Regions from separate parts of the Streptomyces sp. NPDC104096 genome, predicted to be linked through region 1. Evidence: riboswitches for the same ligand, from Rfam matches in the RefSeq annotation. Region 1 holds a riboswitch; the other holds the start of a gene.
The links. Region 1 has a riboswitch for glycine ahead of gcvT (glycine cleavage system aminomethyltransferase GcvT). Riboswitches for the same ligand answer to the same signal wherever they lie in the genome.

Region 1 (5,180 bases):
CGATGCGCAGGCCCGACGTCACCATCGGCGGGCGCGGGTCGTCGGGGACCGCGTTCCGGTTGGCCGTGATGCCGACCTCGTGCAGCCGGTCCTCGGCCTGCTGGCCGTCCAGCTCGGACTCGCGCAGGTCGACCAGGATCAGGTGGACGTCCGTACCGCCCGACAGGACGTTCATGCCGGCCGCGCGGGCGTCCGGCGCGGTGAGCCGCTCGGCGAGGATCCGCGCGCCGTCCACCGTGCGCTGCTGGCGCTCCTTGAACTCCTCGCTCGCGGCGATCTTGAAGGAGACCGCCTTGGCGGCGATCACGTGCTCCAGCGGACCGCCCTGGAAGCCCGGGAAGACCGAGGAGTTCAGCTTCTTCGCGAACTCCTTCTTCGCCAGGATGATGCCGCCGCGGGGGCCGCCGAGGGTCTTGTGCGTGGTGGAGGTGACCACGTCCGCGAACGGGACCGGGTTCGGGTGCAGACCCGCCGCGACCAGGCCCGCGAAGTGCGCCATGTCGACCCACAGGTAGGCCTCGACCTCGTCCGCGATCCGGCGGAACTCGGCGAAGTCCAGCTGCCGCGGGTACGCCGACCAGCCCGCGATGATCACCTTCGGGCGGTGCTCCTTGGCGAGCCGCTCGACCTCGGCCATGTCGACCAGGCCGGCCTCGTCCACGTGGTACGCGACCACGTGGAACTGCTTGCCGGAGAAGTTCAGCCGCATCCCGTGGGTCAGGTGGCCGCCGTGGGCCAGGTCCAGGCCGAGGACGGTGTCCCCGGGCTGGGCCAGCGCGAACAGCGCGGCCTGGTTGGCGGAGGCGCCCGAGTGGGGCTGCACGTTGGCGTACTCGGCGCCGAACAGCTCCTTGACCCGGTCGATGGCGATCTGCTCGGTGACGTCGACGTGCTCGCAGCCGCCGTAGTAGCGGCGGCCCGGGTAGCCCTCGGCGTACTTGTTGGTCAGGACCGAGCCCTGGGCCTCCATCACCGCGACCGGCGCGAAGTTCTCGGAGGCGATCATCTCCAGGGTGGACTGCTGGCGGCGCAGCTCGGCGTCGACCGCGGCGGCGACGTCCGGGTCGAGCTCGTGCAGGGGGGTGTTCATGAGCGACATGTGTCCGTGACTCCTCAGCCGGCGGAAAAGGCGGTGTACTCGTCGGCGGAGAGCAGGTCGGCCGGCTCGCCCGTGACGCGCACCTTGAACAGCCAGCCGCCCTCGAACGGCGCCGAGTTCACCAGCGACGGGTCGTTCACCACGTCCTCGTTGACCTCGGTGATCTCGCCGTCGACCGGGGAGTACAGGTCGCTGACCGACTTGGTCGACTCCAGCTCGCCGCAGGTCTCGCCCGCGGCCACCGTGTCACCGACCTCCGGGAGCTGTACGAAGACGACATCGCCGAGCGCGTTGGCCGCGTGCTCCGTGATGCCGACCGTCGAGACGCCGTCCTCGGCGCCCGACAGCCACTCGTGCTCCTTGCTGTAGCGCAGCTGCTGGGGGTTGCTCATGGCCTGAATTCTCCTGTACGCGGGGAAGTGCTGCTGAAAGGGGGACGACAGAAACCGCAGGTGGGCAGCGGAAAGTGCGCCGTGTCACATGCGGCTGCGCTCAGTGTCTACTTCTGGCGCTTGTAGAACGGCAGTGCCACGACCTCGTAGGGCTCGTGAGTGCCCCGGATGTCCACGCCGACACCGGCCGTGCCCGGCACCGCGTGCGCCGCGTCGACGTACGCCATGGCGATCGGCTTGCCCAGCGTGGGGGACGGGGCGCCGGAGGTGACCTCGCCGATCACCTCGCCGCCGGAGACGACCGCGAACCCGGCGCGCGGGATGCGGCGGCCCTCGGCGACCAGGCCGACCAGGACGCGCGGAGGGTTGTCCTGGGCGCGGGCGGCCGCCTCGGTCAGCGCCTCGCGGCCCACGAAGTCGCCCTCCTTCTCGAACTTCACGACCCGGCCGAGCCCGGCGTCGAAGGGCGTCAGGGAGGTGGTCAGCTCGTGCCCGTACAGCGGCATGCCCGCCTCGAGACGAAGCGTGTCCCGGCAGGACAGGCCGCACGGGACCAGCCCGACGGGCGCGCCCGCCTCGGTCAGCGCCTGCCACAGCCGCTCCGCGTCGGCCGGGGCCACGAACAGCTCGAAGCCGTCCTCGCCGGTGTAGCCGGTGCGCGCGATGAGGGCGGGGACGCCCGCGACGGTGCCGGGCAGGCCCGCGTAGTACTTCAGGCCGTCGAGGTCGGCGTCGGTGAGGGACTTGAGGATGCCGGGGGACTCCGGGCCCTGGACGGCGATCAGCGCGTAGGCGTCGCGGTCGTCGCGGACCTCGGCGTCGAAGCCGGCCGCGCGCTCCACCAGCGCGTCGAGCACGATCTGCGCGTTGGAGGCGTTGGCGACCACCATGTACTCGGTCTCGGCCAGCCGGTAGACGATCAGGTCGTCCAGGATGCCGCCGTCGGCCCGGCAGATCATCGTGTAGCGGGCGCGCCCGACGCCGACGGAGGCGATGTTGCCGACCAGGGCGTGGTTCAGCAGCTGCGCGGCCTGCGGGCCGGTCACCGTGATCTCACCCATGTGCGAGAGGTCGAACAGACCTGCCCTCGTGCGCACCGCGGTGTGCTCGTCACGCTCGGAGCCGTAGCGCAGGGGCATGTCCCAGCCGGCGAAGTCGGTCATGGTCGCGCCGAGCGAACGGTGCAGGGCGTCGAGCGCGGTGTGACGGGGTGGCGTGCTGCTGCTCATCGGACGGTCGTCTCCCGGGGCGATGGGTACCCCGCGCGGGAGCGAATCCGAGCACGGGGAAGGGCGAGGTCGTTCCTCCCCATCTGTCATCGGAACCTGAGAGGTTCGTCATGACCACCTGGGGTCACGACTTGCACCTTGGGTGGGACCGCTGTCGCAACGGTCCGCTTTTCAGATGTGCCTCGCCCACGCGGTAACGGTGCCTGAGAGATTCAAGGGAGGGACTTGCTCCTTCGGCGCCCCGGGCAGCACTGCTGCCGGGAACTCTCCCGCGCGGATTCAAACGGCCGGTATGCAGTTGGCGGGCACATCATTGCACGCCTCGTCGCGCCGGGGGCAGGCCCGCCTCGCCTCCCCGGGGGGCGGGCCCGCCGGGGAGGCGGCTGTGACCGCCTTGTGGCGGAACGGGCACGAAATTTCGAAGCGCCGCGCATTACCTTCTCTTTACGCTCAGTGGGGAAAGGACTTACCTGACCCCAGGGGAGGACGATCACGGTGAACAGGATCACGGCGTACGTGGCCGGCTCGGCCGCCGCGCTGCCCAAGCAGACCGCTGCCCCGGCGGTCGAGACGCGCGCCCCGCGGCCCGCACCGGTCGTCCGCGATCTGCGCGAGCGCTCCGGGCACAGCCCGCACGGACTGGTCTTCGGCCCCCACGACGTGGTCGTGGTCACCGGCCTGCCCGGCAGCGGCAAGTCCACGCTGATGCGGCGGGCGGTACGGGGAGTCGGCGTCGACTCCCAGGACACCCGCGACCGCTGGGACGACCGGGCGCCGCGCTTCCTGCCGTACGCCGTCTACCGCCCGCTCGTCCGCCTCGCCCACTACGCCGGACTGCGCAGGGCCCTGCGCGCGGGCGGGGGAGTCGTCGTGCACGACTGCGGCACCCAGGCCTGGGTGCGCGACTGGCTGGCCCGCGCGGCCCGCCGCCGGGGCGGCACCCTGCACCTGCTGCTGCTCGACGTCACCCCGTCCGCGGCGCTGGCCGGCCAGCGCGACCGGGGCCGCGGTGTGTCGCGCTACGCCTTCCTGCGCCACCGCCGCGCGGCCGCCCGACTGCTGCACGCCGTGGAGAAGGGCGCACTGCCCGGGGGCTGCACCTCGGCGATCCTGCTGGACCGCGACGCGGCGGACGTCCTGCGCCGGATCGACTTCGCCCCCTGACAGGTGCCGCCGTCGACCGGTCCCGGGGGCGATCCGTCCCGGGGACGATCCCGGGCGGGCCCGTACCGGTTAGCCTTTCAGCCACAGCAGCGGTTCCCAGCAGGCGGTAGAGAGATGGACTTCCCGGCGGACCTTCCCGCGGACCTTCCCGCGGGCTTCCCCGCACAGGCGCACCCCCATCCGCACGGCGGATGGCCCGGCAACGAACTGGAGGAGGTGCTCTCCGCCTCGCTCGGCGTCCCGACGGCCGGCGGCCGGATCCTCGAGGTCCTCGGCCGCAGCTTCGTCTGGGTGCCGCTGCCCAACGGCGGCGGCCCGCACAGCGGCCCCCTCGACCTGCCCTCGCTGGAGATCGAGGGCCAGGTGTACGTGCCGGTCTTCAGCTCCGAGGAGCAGTTCCGCCAGGTCGTCGGCACGCACATGTCGTTCACCGTCGCGCCCGCGGTGGAGTTCGCCCGCGGGCTGCCGCCGCAGGCCGGCCTCATCGTGAACCCCGACGGCGTGGTGGGCATCCCGCTGCCGCCGCAGGCCGTGGCGGAACTGTGCCGCAGCGGGCGGACCCCGCTGGACGGGTTCGCGAGCGGCGGCCGGGTGCGGCTGTTCGAGCCGGACTGGCAGGACGACCCGGTGGACTTCCTCGCCGCGGCCTCGGCCGAGTTCGCCGACACCGGGGTCGTCCTGACGGCCCGTCGCTGTCTGGCCGAGGTCGAGACCGGTGAGCCCGTGCTGTTCGTCGGGGTCGAGCTGTCCCGGTGGGAGGGCGACCTGCGGGTCCTGCCGATGGACGCGCTCGGCCGGGCGCTGGCCCGGGCCGCCGTCCGGTGGCCGGTGAACCTCGTCCTGCTCGACGTGGTCGAGGACCCGGTGACGGACTGGATGCGGGAGCGGGTCCGCCCGTTCTACCAGCGCGGCCACTGACCGCGGGTTCGAACACCGGACGCCGGCCACCGGCCATCGGACACCGACCAGTGGCCACCGGCCCCCGGTGTCCCCCGGCCGTCCCGGCCCCGGGCAACAACCTGCGAACTCCTGGGCGGCTGTTGCCGACTCCGCCGCCTAAGGTGGTTTCATATCCAAGGCCACGTTTCTCGAAGGGGCGGTAAAGGGTGAGCGCGAGCGGCACTGCCGCGACCGGGCAGGTCGAGCACATGCTGCGCCAGGTGACGCCCGGGCGTTACGACGCCTACGAGGCGCTGCTGCGCGCGCTCGCGACCCCGTCCTCCGGCCAGGTCTGGATGCTGCTGTGGCACGGCCAGGCCGGCTCGCCCGACGCCCAGTACGGGAACATGGAGGTCG
Region 2 (5,180 bases), on a different contig from region 1:
TCGACGTCGATCTCGCCGTCCTCGGCGGTCTTCACGACGACGACCTTCATGCCGGCCATGACGGCGCTGGCGGCGTTGGTGCCGTGCGCGGAGGACGGGATCAGGCAGACGGTCCGCTGGTCGTCGCCGTTGGCCCGGTGGTAGCCGCGCACCGCGAGCAGACCGGCCAGCTCGCCCTGCGAACCGGCGTTGGGCTGGAGGGACACCTTGTCGTAGCCGGTGACCTCGGCGAGCCGCTCCTCCAGCTCACGGATCAGCGTGAGGTAGCCCTGCGCCTGCTCGGCGGGCGCGAAGGGGTGCAGCTGGCCGAACTCGGGCCAGGTGACCGGCTCCATCTCGGTGGTCGCGTTGAGCTTCATGGTGCAGGAGCCCAGCGGGATCATGCCCCGGTCGAGCGCGTAGTCGCGGTCGGAGAGCCTGCGCAGGTAGCGCAGCATCGCGGTCTCCGAGCGGTGCTGGTGGAAGACCGGGTGGGTCAGGTAGGCGTCGGTGCGCAGCTGCGCGGCCGGCAGGGCCTCCTCGGTGACCGCGTCCAGCGCCTCGATGTCGGCCTCGACCCCGAACGCCGTCCACACGGCGGCGAGCTGCGCGCGCGTGGTGGTCTCGTCGCAGGACAGGGACACCCGGTCGGCGTCGACGAGGTGCAGGTTGACCCCGCGCTCGCGGGCGGCGGCCACGGTCTCGGCGGCCCGGCCCGGGACCCGCGCGGTGAGCGTGTCGAAGAACGCGCCGTGCACGACCTCGACACCGCCGGCGGTGAGGCCCGCCGCGAGCAGCGTGGCGTAGCGGTGGGTGCGGGCGGCGATCGCCTTCAGACCGTCGGGCCCGTGGTAGACCGCGTACATGCCCGCCATCACGGCGAGCAGCACCTGCGCGGTGCAGATGTTGCTGGTCGCCTTCTCCCGGCGGATGTGCTGCTCACGCGTCTGAAGAGCGAGGCGGTAGGCCCGGTTGCCGTCGGCGTCGACGGAGACGCCCACGAGACGGCCGGGCAGGCTGCGCGCGAACTTCTCGTGCACCGCCATGTAGCCGGCGTGCGGTCCGCCGAAGCCCATCGGCACGCCGAAGCGCTGGGTCGTGCCGACCGCGATGTCCGCGCCCAGCTCGCCCGGCGAGGTGAGCAGCGTCAGCGCGAGCAGGTCGGCGGCGACCGTGACCAGCGCGCCCAGCCCGTGGGCCTGGTCGATGACCGGCTTGAGGTCGCGCACGGCACCGGAGGCGCCCGGGTACTGGAGGAGCACGCCGTTGATCTCGCGCTCGGCGATCTCGGCGGGGATGCCCTCGCTGAGGTCGGCGACGAGCACCTCGACGCCGGTCGGCTCGGCGCGGGTCTCGATCACGGCGATGGTCTGCGGCAGAGCGTCCGCGTCGACCAGGAACAGGCCCTTCTTGTTCTTGCCCATGCGCAGCGACAGCGCCATCGCCTCGGCGGCGGCCGTGCCCTCGTCCAGCAGCGAGGCGCCGGAGGTCGGCAGCCCGGTGAGTTCGGCGACCATGGTCTGGAAGTTCAGCAGGGCTTCCAGACGGCCCTGCGAGATCTCCGGCTGGTACGGCGTGTACGCCGTGTACCAGGCCGGGTTCTCCATCACGTTGCGCAGGATGACGGGCGGCGTGAAGGTCCCGTAGTAGCCGAGACCGATCATCGAGCCGAGGACCTGGTTGCGGTCGGCCAGGGAGCGCAGCTCGGCCAGCACCTCGGCCTCGGTGCGCGCGCCCGGCAGGTCGAGGGCGTCGGCGTTCTTGATCACATCCGGCACCGCGGCCGCTGTGAGGTCGTCCAGCGAGCCGTAGCCGACGTGGGCGAGCATCTTGGCCCGCGCCTCGTGGTCGGGCCCGATGTGGCGCTGCTCGAACGGGATGCCCTGTTCGAGTTCGAAGAGCGGGGTGCGGTGGGCGGTCATTGCGGAGGCCTCCTGGTCTGACGCGACCTGCGAGGGGCACCCTGGCGCGGGTACCCGGACGGCCTCCCCCTCTGTCATCTCAACCTGAGAGCTTCACCGGATCGCCCGCATCGGGGTCACCGGCTTTCACCGTCGGTGAGGACGCGGGTCGTCGACACCCGTCCTGCTTTCCAGAGTGACCTCGTCCGTGCGGTACGTGTGCCTGAGAGATTCCGGGGAGGATTTGCTCCTTCGGCGCCTCCGGTGATGTCCGGAGGACTCTCCCGCGCGGGGTCAGCAGCCGCTTGCCAGACTACCAGCGAGGTCAACGTGGGAGTCTTCGAGTGGCCGCCTTCCTGAATGTGCTCTTTTGTAGTGCTTACGGATGAGTTTGCGACCTGGAGGAGGGACCGTGCAGACCGATATCGATCCGCGCAACCTGATCGGCCGCAAGGCGTTCGACCGCAACGGCACCAAGATCGGCACCGTCGACGAGGTGTACCTCGACGACGCGACCGGCATACCGGAGTGGGCAGCCATACGTACCGGCCTGTTCTCGAGGGACGCTTTCGTTCCGCTCGAGCCCAGTGAACTGGTCGAGGGCGCGCTGCGCGTCCCGTTCGACCGCACTCTGATCAAGGACGCCCCCGACTTCGGCGTCGGTCGTCACCTCTCCCCCGAGCAGGAACTCCAGCTCTACCACCACTACGGCCTCGACATCGCCGCCCCGCCCCCCTTCCCTGACCGCGACTTCGGCAAGCTGGCCGGTCCGGACGAGCCCTGACGCCGCCACCCCGCCCTGCCGCCCCGGCGACACCGCGCGCCCGGCTTCCCGCCTGGACAGACACCCCGCACGTCGGCCGAGGCCGACGGAGCGCGTACGGACCACCCACGGGATGCGCTCGCGGGCGAGCGGACGGTAGCCCTGGAGCGCTTCCGCGGCCGGGCAGCTGGGACCGGCCCGTTCGGGACAACCGGAACCCGGACCGTTCCGGACAGCCGGGACCCCGCCCCGTCAGGCCCCCGAGCCCGCCGTCAGCCGGCCGCGCGCTCCGCAGCGGTGGACGCCTCTCCGTCCAGCCCCTCTCCGTCCACCGCCTCTCCGTCCAACGGCTCCTCGTCCAGCGGCTCCCCCTCCGCCACCTCCTCCTCGGCACCGCGGACCGCTCCCGGGAGCTCGGCCTCCGCCGGTCTTCGCCGTACCAGCGGCAGCGGATCCGCCGGTTCCAGGTCGGGGTCGTCGATCAGGAAGGTCCGCACCCGGCCGGGTGCGGAGTCGGGCGTCTCGAACCGGACGGTGACCCGGCCCAGGCCGCTGCCCTGCACCCACCCGTGCCCGTGCTCGGCATGCCGTACGTCGTGTCCAGCCGGCCAGTGCCGCTCGACCGGCTCCGCCGGCTGCGGCACGGACTCGTCCGCGGTCGCCTCCTCCTCCGCCTCGGCCGCCTGCTCGCCGGCCGCCTGCGCGAACAGGTCCTCCTGTGTGTAGTCGGCCAGCCCGGTCACCCCCACCCCGAGCAGTCGTACGCCGCCCGTGGTGTCCACGGAATCGAGCAGCCGGGCCGCCGCCTCGCGCACGACGGCCGGATCGTCGGTGGGGCCGCGCAGCGTCTCGGACCGGGTCAGGGTGGAGAAGTCGTACCGCCGTACCTTCAGCACGATGGTCCGCCCGGACAGACCGGCCCGGCGCAACCGCCCCACGCACCGGTCGGCCAGCCGCGCCACCTCGAACCCCACCCTGAGCCGGTCGTGGATGTCCACGTCGTACGTGTCCTCGACCGACACCGACTTGGCCTCCCGCTCGGCCACCACGGGCCGGTCGTCGCGCGCCAGCGCCATCGCGTACAGCGCGTGGCCGTGCGCCTTGCCCAGCAGCCGGACGAGCTCGTCCTCGCCGGCCCCGGCGATCTCGTCGACCGTGGTGATCCCGGCCCGCCGCAGATGGTCGCCGGTGGCCGGACCGACGCCCGGCAGGATCCGCACCGGCATGGGCCCGAGCAGCGCCCGCTCGGTACCCGGCTCGATCAGCACCAGACCGTCCGGCTTGGCCCGCTCGGAGGCGATCTTCGCCAGCATCTTCGACGCGGCCAGCCCCACGGACCCCGTGAGCCCCGTCACCGCCCGTATGTCGGCGCGCAGCTTCACCCCCGCCGACCGGGCCGACTCGGTGTCCGAGGCCGCCCCACCGGCCTCCAGGTCCACGAACGCCTCGTCCAGGCTCAGCGGCTCCACCAACGGCGACAGCGCCCGCAGCAGCCCCATCACCTGCTCGCTGATCGAACGGTAGAACCCGAAGCGGGGCACGAGGTAGGCCGCGTTCGGCACCAGCCGACGGGCCTGAGCCGTGGGCATCGCCGAGTTGACGCCAAAGACCCGTGCCTCGTACGAAGCGGTCGCCACCACCCCGCGCGGCCCGATCCCGCCGACGACGACGGCCTTCCCGCGCAGGCTCGGCTTGGACGCCTGCTCCGCCGAGGCGAAGAAGGCGTCCATGTCGAGATGCAGGATCGTGGGCGCGGTTCTCACATCTCCGATGCTCCCCTACGCCACTGACAATGCCCTCGCGCGGCGCCGGGGCGGACCTCAGACGGCCCGGTTGCGCCGCCGCGCCAGTTCGTCGGCCGGGTTGGGGCCGACCAGGGTCTCCCCGGTGTCGATCCGCTCCCCGTGCAGCTGCGACAGGGCGCTCTCCACGTCCCGCCACACCACGCCCACGGCGATCCCGAAGACGCCCTGCCCGCCCTGGAGCAGCGCGTGGACCTCGTCGGGCGAGGTGCACTCGTACACCGTCGCGCCGTCGCTCATCAGCGTCATGCGCTCCAGGTCGCTGAAGCCCCGCTCCTTCAGGTGCCGCACGGCGGTACGGATGTTCTGCAACGACACCCCGGTGTCGAGGAACCGCTTGACGATCTTCAGGACGACCACGTCGCGGAAGCTGTACAGCCGCTGCGTCCCGGACCCGTGGGCGGGGCGCACACTCGGCTCGACCAGGCCGGTACGGGCCCAGTAGTCGAGCTGCCGGTAGGTGATACCGGCGGCCGCGCAGGCCGTCGGGCCCCGATAGCCGATCTGCTCGGACGCCATGGACGTCGCCCCTCCGCTGCTCGGCACTGCCGAAGGCCGCTGCGGAGCATGGTCGGCCACCTGGCCGTGAAGCGGGTACGGACCGCTCGCCCCGAAACCGCGTCCGGGGGCACCCCCAGCCATACCGCCGCCGCTGCTGCTCACGCCGACCTCCGTCCTTGACCTGCCTCCTCGACGGTAGGCAGTCACCAGGGGTGCGTCAACGATCGCCACACT

Region 2: linked by a shared signal. The riboswitch ahead of gcvP (aminomethyl-transferring glycine dehydrogenase) and the one ahead of gcvT (glycine cleavage system aminomethyltransferase GcvT) in region 1 are both predicted to bind glycine.

Annotation. Positions count from the first base shown of each region.
Region 1 is NZ_JBVJMD010000023.1:52,185-57,364, forward strand. Features, by position in the region: gene ACZ60B_RS23200 (serine hydroxymethyltransferase) at 1-1,099, opposite strand, end outside; gene gcvH (glycine cleavage system protein GcvH) at 1,114-1,491, opposite strand; gene gcvT (glycine cleavage system aminomethyltransferase GcvT) at 1,599-2,720, opposite strand; glycine riboswitch at 2,794-2,901, opposite strand; glycine riboswitch at 2,902-3,002, opposite strand; gene ACZ60B_RS23215 (AAA family ATPase) at 3,210-3,884, shown strand; gene ACZ60B_RS23220 (enhanced serine sensitivity protein SseB) at 3,999-4,802, shown strand; gene ACZ60B_RS23225 (enhanced serine sensitivity protein SseB C-terminal domain-containing protein) at 4,991-5,180, shown strand, end outside.
Region 2 is NZ_JBVJMD010000101.1:8,653-13,832, reverse strand. Features, by position in the region: gene gcvP (aminomethyl-transferring glycine dehydrogenase) at 1-1,901, opposite strand, end outside; glycine riboswitch at 2,082-2,177, opposite strand; gene ACZ60B_RS41295 (PRC-barrel domain-containing protein) at 2,293-2,664, shown strand; gene ACZ60B_RS41290 (DNA polymerase IV) at 2,916-4,406, opposite strand; gene ACZ60B_RS41285 (MerR family transcriptional regulator) at 4,464-5,108, opposite strand.